2 linked regions of the Marinobacterium aestuarii genome follow. The protein of the gene in region 1 interacts with the protein of each later gene in a pairwise test. Links are inferred from orthologs where the notes say so. Each region holds a gene or a part of one and is shown on either strand. Other genes may lie near its edges. The genes, in order: ileS and A8C75_RS10985.

Region 1 (3,683 bases):
GGCGCTGTCGGCCAGATTGAAAGCGGGGAAGTAGTAACCGGCGTAATGCAGCGAGATAAAGTCCACTACATGGCCCAGCACTACCCGATCATAGAGGTTGCCCAGGGCACCACCCAGCAGCAGCGCCAGGCCCATGCCAAGCCACCAGTGCACCCGGGAGGTGCGCTTTAGCCAGACGACCAGCGCCACGCTCACCACCAGTGCGACCAGTGCAAAGAACCAGCGCTGCCAGCCACCGGCATCCGCCAGAAAGCTGAAGGCGGCACCGCGGTTGTAGAGCAGCGTGAGGTCGAACACCGATATCACCGGATTGGGGATGCCGTAGTCCAGTGTCGTCTCGGCGAGCCATTTACTGCCCTGATCCAGGGCTGCAACGAGCACCGACAACCAGAGCCAGACCAGCGAAGAGCCCGGCAGTGCCGGCTCTTCTATACGCTGTGAACTGCGTTTCATGGTCATCAGGCGTAGTGGCGGGTTTCGCCAGCACCATCGACGTTATCGACGCAGCGCTCGCACAGCTGCGGATGTGCCGCATGACCGCCAATATCTTCGCGGTGATGCCAGCAGCGGCCGCACTTGGCGTGGGCCGAAACACCAATCGCCACTTTCAGTCCCTTGATCTCGGTGGCGCGGGCATCGGTGCCTTCAGACAAGGGTGCCAGCGCGGCCTTGGAGGTAATGAGCACAAAGCGCAGCTCATCGCCCAAGCGCGCCAGATCCGCCTGCAGGCTTTCATCGGCGTAGAGAGTGACTTCCGCCGCCAGAGAGGCCTTCACCAACTTCTCGTTACGGGCATCTTCCAGGCACTTGTTAACGGCATTCTTGACGCCCAGCACCCGGCTCCAGAAATCCGCCCCAAAGGCATCATCGGCCGGCAGGGTAAAGAGGCCCTGGTACCAGGTGGTCAGGAAGACACTGTCTTCGCGCTCGCCCGGCAGCACTTCGTGAATCTCTTCAGCGGTAAAACTCAGGATAGGTGCGATCCAGCGCGTCAGGGCTTCGGCGATATGATAGAGCGCAGTCTGGCAGGAACGCCGCGCCAGACTGTCGGCCTGGGTGGTGTACTGGCGATCCTTGATGATATCGAGGTAAAAGCCACCCAGCTCCTGGGCGCAGAAGTGATGCACCTGCTGATAGACATCCAGGAAGCGGTAGCTGTCGTAAGCCGCCGTGATCTTCTGCTGCAGACGGTAGGCCGCGTCCACAGCCCAGCGGTCCAGTGCCAGCATGTCTTCGGGCGCCACGCTGTCACGGGCCGGCTCAAAGCCATTCAGGTTAGCCAGCAGGAAACGAGCGGTATTGCGAATGCGACGATAGGCATCGGAGGTACGCTGCAAAATCTGCTTGGACACAGCCATTTCGCCGGAGTAATCCGTAGCCGAGACCCACAGGCGCAGAATGTCGGCACCCAAAGTATCGGTGACTTCCTGCGGTGCAATCACGTTGCCCAGGGACTTGGACATCTTGTAGCCCTTTTCGTCTACCGTGAAGCCATGGGTCAGCACCTGCTTGTAGGGTGCACAGCCATTGATGGCGATAGAGGTTTTCAGGGACGACTGGAACCAGCCACGGTGCTGATCCGAGCCTTCGAGGTACAGGTCGGCCGGGAAACGCAGCTCGCTGCGCTCACGCAGCACTGCCTGGTGCGTTACGCCTGAGTCGAACCAGACATCCAGCGTATCGGTGACCTTGTCGTACTGATCGGCATCAGCGCCCAGCAGGCTAGCCGCATCCAGTTCGAACCAGGCATCGATACCGCCCTGATCGATGGCCGTGGCGATCTGTTCGATCAGACCCGAGGTATTGGGGTGTAGCTCACCGGTCTGTTTGTGGGTAAAGACGGTGATAGGCACGCCCCAGGTACGCTGGCGCGAGACACACCAGTCCGGGCTCTGCTCGACCATGGCCTCGATGCGGTTCTGGCCCCACTCGGGGAACCAGCTCACACCCTTGATGGCTTCGAGTGCCTGAGTCTTGAGCCCCTTCTCGTCCATGGAAATGAACCACTGCGGCGTGGCGCGGTAGATCAGCGGCGTCTTGGTGCGCCAGCAATGCGGGTAGCTGTGCTCAAAGCGTTTCAGATGTACCAGCTTGCCTTCACGCTCCAGCGCTTCGACCACGGGACCATCCGCCTTGTAGACGTGAATACCGGCAAACTCGCCGGTGGCATCGGTGTAGGTGCCGTTGGCCTGCACGCGATTGAGCGTGCCCAGGCCATACTGCTGGCCAACCACAAAGTCTTCCACGCCGTGATCGGGCGCGGTATGTACGGCGCCGGTACCGGCATCAGTGGTGACATGATCACCCAGAATCACTGGCACTTGCTTGTCGTAGAACGGGTGCGCCAGCGCCATGTGCTCCAGCGCAGTACCGCTGCAGGTTCCCAGTACTGTGTAGGGCTCGATACCCCAGCGCGCCATCACCTCGTCAACCATGTCAGCGGCAACTACAACGCGCTCGGCACCCTGATTGATATCCACCTGCACCAGGGCGTAATCCAGCTCGGCGTTCAGCGACACCGCCTGGTTGGCGGGAATGGTCCAGGGCGTGGTGGTCCAGATCACCACCGACAGCGGCCCCTCACCCGCAGGATTTCCAAACTGGGCATTGGCCGCAGCCTGATCGGCAAAGGTGAAGCGGATGTCGATCGCCGTGGAGGTCTTGTTCTGGTATTCAACCTCGGCCTCAGCCAAAGCAGATTGACCCACCACACTCCAGTACACCGGTTTGTAACCCTTGACCAGATGACCGTTCTCGATGATCTTGCCCAGCGCCCGCACTATGTTGGCTTCGGTGTCGAAGTTCATCGTCAGGTAGGGATTTTCCCAGTCACCCACCACACCCAGACGGATGAAGTCGGCTTTCTGCCCGGCGACCTGTTCGGCGGCGTATTCACGGCATTTCTGCCGAAACTCGCTATAGGGCACCTTGTCACCGGCGCGGCCGATCAGGGTTTCAACCTTGTGTTCGATAGGCAGACCATGACAGTCCCAGCCCGGCACGTAGGGCGCATCAAAGCCCGACAGCGTCTTGGCCTTGACGATCATGTCCTTGATCACCTTGTTGACCGCATGACCGATATGAATATTGCCGTTGGCGTAGGGAGGGCCATCATGCAGGATGAACTGCTCACGTCCCTTGCCCGCTTCGCGCAGTTTGGCGTAGAGGTCGATTTCGGCCCATCGCGCCAGGCGCGCCGGCTCACGCTGCGGCAGGTTGCCACGCATCGGGAAAGCCGAATCCGGCAGGTTCAGTGTCGCTTTATAATCGGTCATGTCAGTCGCTTTGAGGTTATGGGTCTTAACAGGCCAATAGCGCCCGGGCCACATCAATATCGTTGAAAATCTGCTGTTTCAGCTGTTCCAGGCCATCGAACTTGCGCTCTTCACGAATGAAGGCGGCAAATTCAACGCTGAGCAGCTGACCATAAAGATCACCCTTAAAATCAAACAGATGTGCTTCCAGCACAGGCTGAGTGCCGTTGACGGTCGGGCGCATGCCAATGTTGGCCACCCCCGGAATCAGGCGGCCATCGTCCAGCTGTGCTCGCACGGCATAGACACCCCGCAGCGGCGCGGCAAAACGGTGCATGCGCACGTTCGCCGTCGGCACACCCAGGGTTCTGCCCAGCTGCTGTCCCAGCATGACCCGTCCGCTGATGCGATAGCGCCGCCCCAGCAAGC
Region 2 (3,112 bases), 2.3 Mb from region 1 along the record:
GGGCATGCACGATGAAGCCAAGGCCAAACTGGCAGAGCTGGGCCTGCTGACCATCCAGAATATCAACCAGGCGGTGGAAACCCTGTCCGGTGGACAGCGTCAGGGGGTTGCCGTAGCCCGGGCCGCCGCCTTTGCCCGCCATGTGGTCATCATGGATGAACCCACGGCCGCCCTGGGTGTGAAGGAGTCGCGCCGGGTACTGAACCTGATCAACGATGTGCGCGCCAAGGGCCTGCCGGTGATTCTGATCAGCCATAACATGCCCCATGTGTTTGAAGTGGCCGACCGGATTCATATCCATCGCCTGGGCAAACGCATCGCCATCATCAAGCCCGATACGCACACCATGTCCGAGGCGGTGGCCATTATGACCGGCGCTCTGAACCCTGAAGATCACCCCGCCGGCGCCTACGCCGCCTGAACCAGTTTGGTGCGGTCGCAAGGCCGCGCCTTTTTATTTTTTGCATTGCAATCAGCCCCCCCTGTCAGGACACCCAGAGCATGACCACCCTGCTTGATAACAACTTCCTTGGCATTCAGCACCTCGGTGTTCCGGTCACGGACCTCGAAGCCTCCCGCGCCTTTTATGCCCGCCTGGGGTTTGAATGCGTCATGGAAAAAACCTTTGACGATAGCAAGGGCCCTGTGACCGCCCTGATGGTGCAGCGGGCCAATATGGTCATCGAGCTGTACCTGCTACCGGATGAGGAGCGTGCCGAGATTGGCCGTCGTCACGATGGTCATATCGACCATATCGCCTTTTCGGTGGCGGATATCGACCGGGCCTTCGCCGATATTCGCGCCGCCGGGTTCGAAACCCTGCAGCACGCCCCCATTAGGCTGCCCTTCTGGCGCCATGGCTGTCGCTACTTTTCCATTCGCGGCCCCGGTGGTGAAAAGCTCGAATTCAATCAGATTCTTGCCGCCTGAACCCGAAAACCGCACAGCGCCCTGTTCAACAAGGCGCTACGCTTAGCATCCCGACAATGGTTTAATGCCGCTAGCAACCCAATTAGGATTCACCCACTACGAATTACCAATCACCCATTACCCATTACCCATTACCATTTTCGAATCCCGATTCACCCATCACAGCACAGGAGATCGCCATGCCCGCTTTCAAGCCCCTGGCGCTGCTTGCTGCGCTGCTGCTGTGCCCTATTACGCAGGCGCAAGGCGACTCAAACCCGCAGCCCGCAACCAGGGCGCTGACCTCCATCGGCATCTCGGTATCCGACCTGGGTAACCCCTACTTCGTTGAAATCGCCCGGGGTGCCGAAAGGCGTGCGCGGGAACTCGGCGGCAGCCAGGTACGGGTACAGGTGGTCTCCAGCGCCTATGACCTGCCCCGCCAGGTGCGCCAGATCGATGCCTTTATCAGCGACGGTGTGCAGCTGATCCTGCTGTCGGCGGCGGACCGCGACGGCATCGCGCCTGCGGTACAGCGCGCCCGCGAAGCCGGCATCCGAGTGATTGCGGTGGATGTGGAGGCCGCCGGCGCCGATGCCACCATCACCACGGACAATCGCCTGGCCGGAACCCTGGCCTGCGACTACCTGGCACAGCGCATTGGCGGCACGGGCAAGGTAGTCATCATCAACGGTCCGGCGGTGTCCTCGGTGCTCGAACGGGTGCAGGGCTGTCACGACGCGCTGGCGGCCTTTGCCGGCATTGAAGTGCTATCCGACCGCGAGAACGGAGGCGGTGCCCGGGAAGGCGGACTCGAAAAAATGACGGCGCTTATGACTGCCTACCCTGATATCCAGGGCGTCTTTACGATCAATGACCCCTCGGCGCTGGGCGCAGAGCAAGCCGCCCATCAGGCCGGGCGCAGCAACTTTGTCATCGTCAGTATCGACGGCTCCCCCGCCGCCTTCGATCAGCTGAAAAGCGCCAGCAGCCTGCTCGAAGCCAGCGCCGCCCAGTTTCCAGGACGTATTGCCGAGCGCGCCGTGGATACCGGGCTGCAGCTGCTGCGCGGCGACACCCTTGCAGCGCAGCGCATTCTGATCAGGCCCGAACTCATTACCCGCGACAATGTGAATGACTATCGCGGCTGGAATACCCTGGGCGAAAGCAACCTCTCGCCCGCGGCGCCCTGATCCCAGTACCTTTTCTGGCTGGCAGTCTCAATTTTTAGTCGTACACTTTCCCCTTGATGCAGCCTGCGCGTTACACTGCCGGCACCGCCCTTGTTACCCACGGATAGAACATGTGCCCCAGTGCCAGCGAACAGACACGTCCGACACCCGAGACACAGGCGCATAAGCGCCAGGGCTTCTCCATTCTGGTGGTGGACGACGAAGCCGGCATTCGCGACTTCCTGCAGCGCGCCCTGCAGAAAGAATACAGCTGCGTTGAAACCGCCGCCTCCACCGAGGAGGCTGACCTGCTGCGGCAAAAACTGCATTTTGATCTGCAGATTGTCGATATCTGCCTGCCCGGGCGTTCCGGTGTGCAATGGCTGCAGGCACTGCAGGATGCCGGTAACCCGCCGGATACTATCTTCATGACCGGCTTCGCCGATATGAACACCGCCATAGAAGTACTGCGACTCGGTGCCTGTGACCTGATTCTCAAGCCGTTTCGCATCGAACAGATGCGCAAGGCCGTACAGCAGGTACTCGAACGCCGCCGCCTGGCACGGGAGAACTTTGTGCTGCGTCGCCGCCTCGACCATGGCGCTCCACTGGATTCCCTCATCGGCACCAGCCCGTCACTCGAAGCCATTCGCACTCTGGTGCGCCAGGTCGCGCCGGCGCCCTCTGCCGTGCTTATCGAAGGTGAAACCGGTACCGGCAAGGACCTGGTGGCCCGTGCCATACACCAGCAAAGCGGCCGTGCCGGCCCTTTTGTGCCCGTCAATTGCGGTGCCATTGCCCCCGAGTTGATGGAGTCCGAGCTCTTTGGCCATATCAAGGGCGCCTTCACAGGTGCGCATCAGTCCAGGCCCGGCCTGTTCAGCTATGCCGACGGCGGCACTCTGTTCCTGGATGAAATCGCCGAAATGCCCCTGCTGCTGCAAACCCGGCTACTGCGTATCCTGGAAGACGGTCGCATTCGCCCGCTGGGCACCGAACGCGATACCCCGGTGGATGTACGCATAATCGCG

What was found.
Region 2: the proteins of ileS (region 1) and A8C75_RS10985 interact in binary tests that used the Escherichia coli proteins (3 or more experiments, as listed by UniProt). The link is inferred for Marinobacterium aestuarii from one-to-one orthologs.

What each region holds. Positions count from the first base shown.
Region 1 is NZ_CP015839.1:4,804,438-4,808,120, forward strand. The notes cover bases 259-3,621. They hold ileS (isoleucine--tRNA ligase), read right to left. Parts: upstream 3,276-3,621; coding sequence 459-3,275; downstream 259-458. Other genes in these bases: lspA (signal peptidase II), read right to left, coding at 259-459; ribF (bifunctional riboflavin kinase/FAD synthetase), read right to left, coding at 3,301-3,621. Outside these bases: more of lspA, read right to left, coding at 1-258; more of ribF, read right to left, coding at 3,622-3,683. UniProt on the Escherichia coli protein: Catalyzes the attachment of isoleucine to tRNA(Ile). As IleRS can inadvertently accommodate and process structurally similar amino acids such as valine, to avoid such errors it has two additional distinct tRNA(Ile)-dependent editing activities.
Region 2 is NZ_CP015839.1:2,496,575-2,499,686, reverse strand. Bases 314-3,105 are described here. They hold A8C75_RS10985 (ABC transporter substrate-binding protein), read left to right. Parts: upstream 314-1,109; coding sequence 1,110-2,102; downstream 2,103-3,105. Other genes in these bases: A8C75_RS10980 (sigma-54-dependent transcriptional regulator), read left to right, coding at 2,213-3,105; A8C75_RS10990 (VOC family protein), read left to right, coding at 502-930; A8C75_RS10995 (ATP-binding cassette domain-containing protein), read left to right, coding at 314-421. Also shown: more of A8C75_RS10995, read left to right, coding at 1-313; more of A8C75_RS10980, read left to right, coding at 3,106-3,112. UniProt on the Escherichia coli protein: Part of the ABC transporter complex RbsABC involved in ribose import. Binds ribose. Also serves as the primary chemoreceptor for chemotaxis.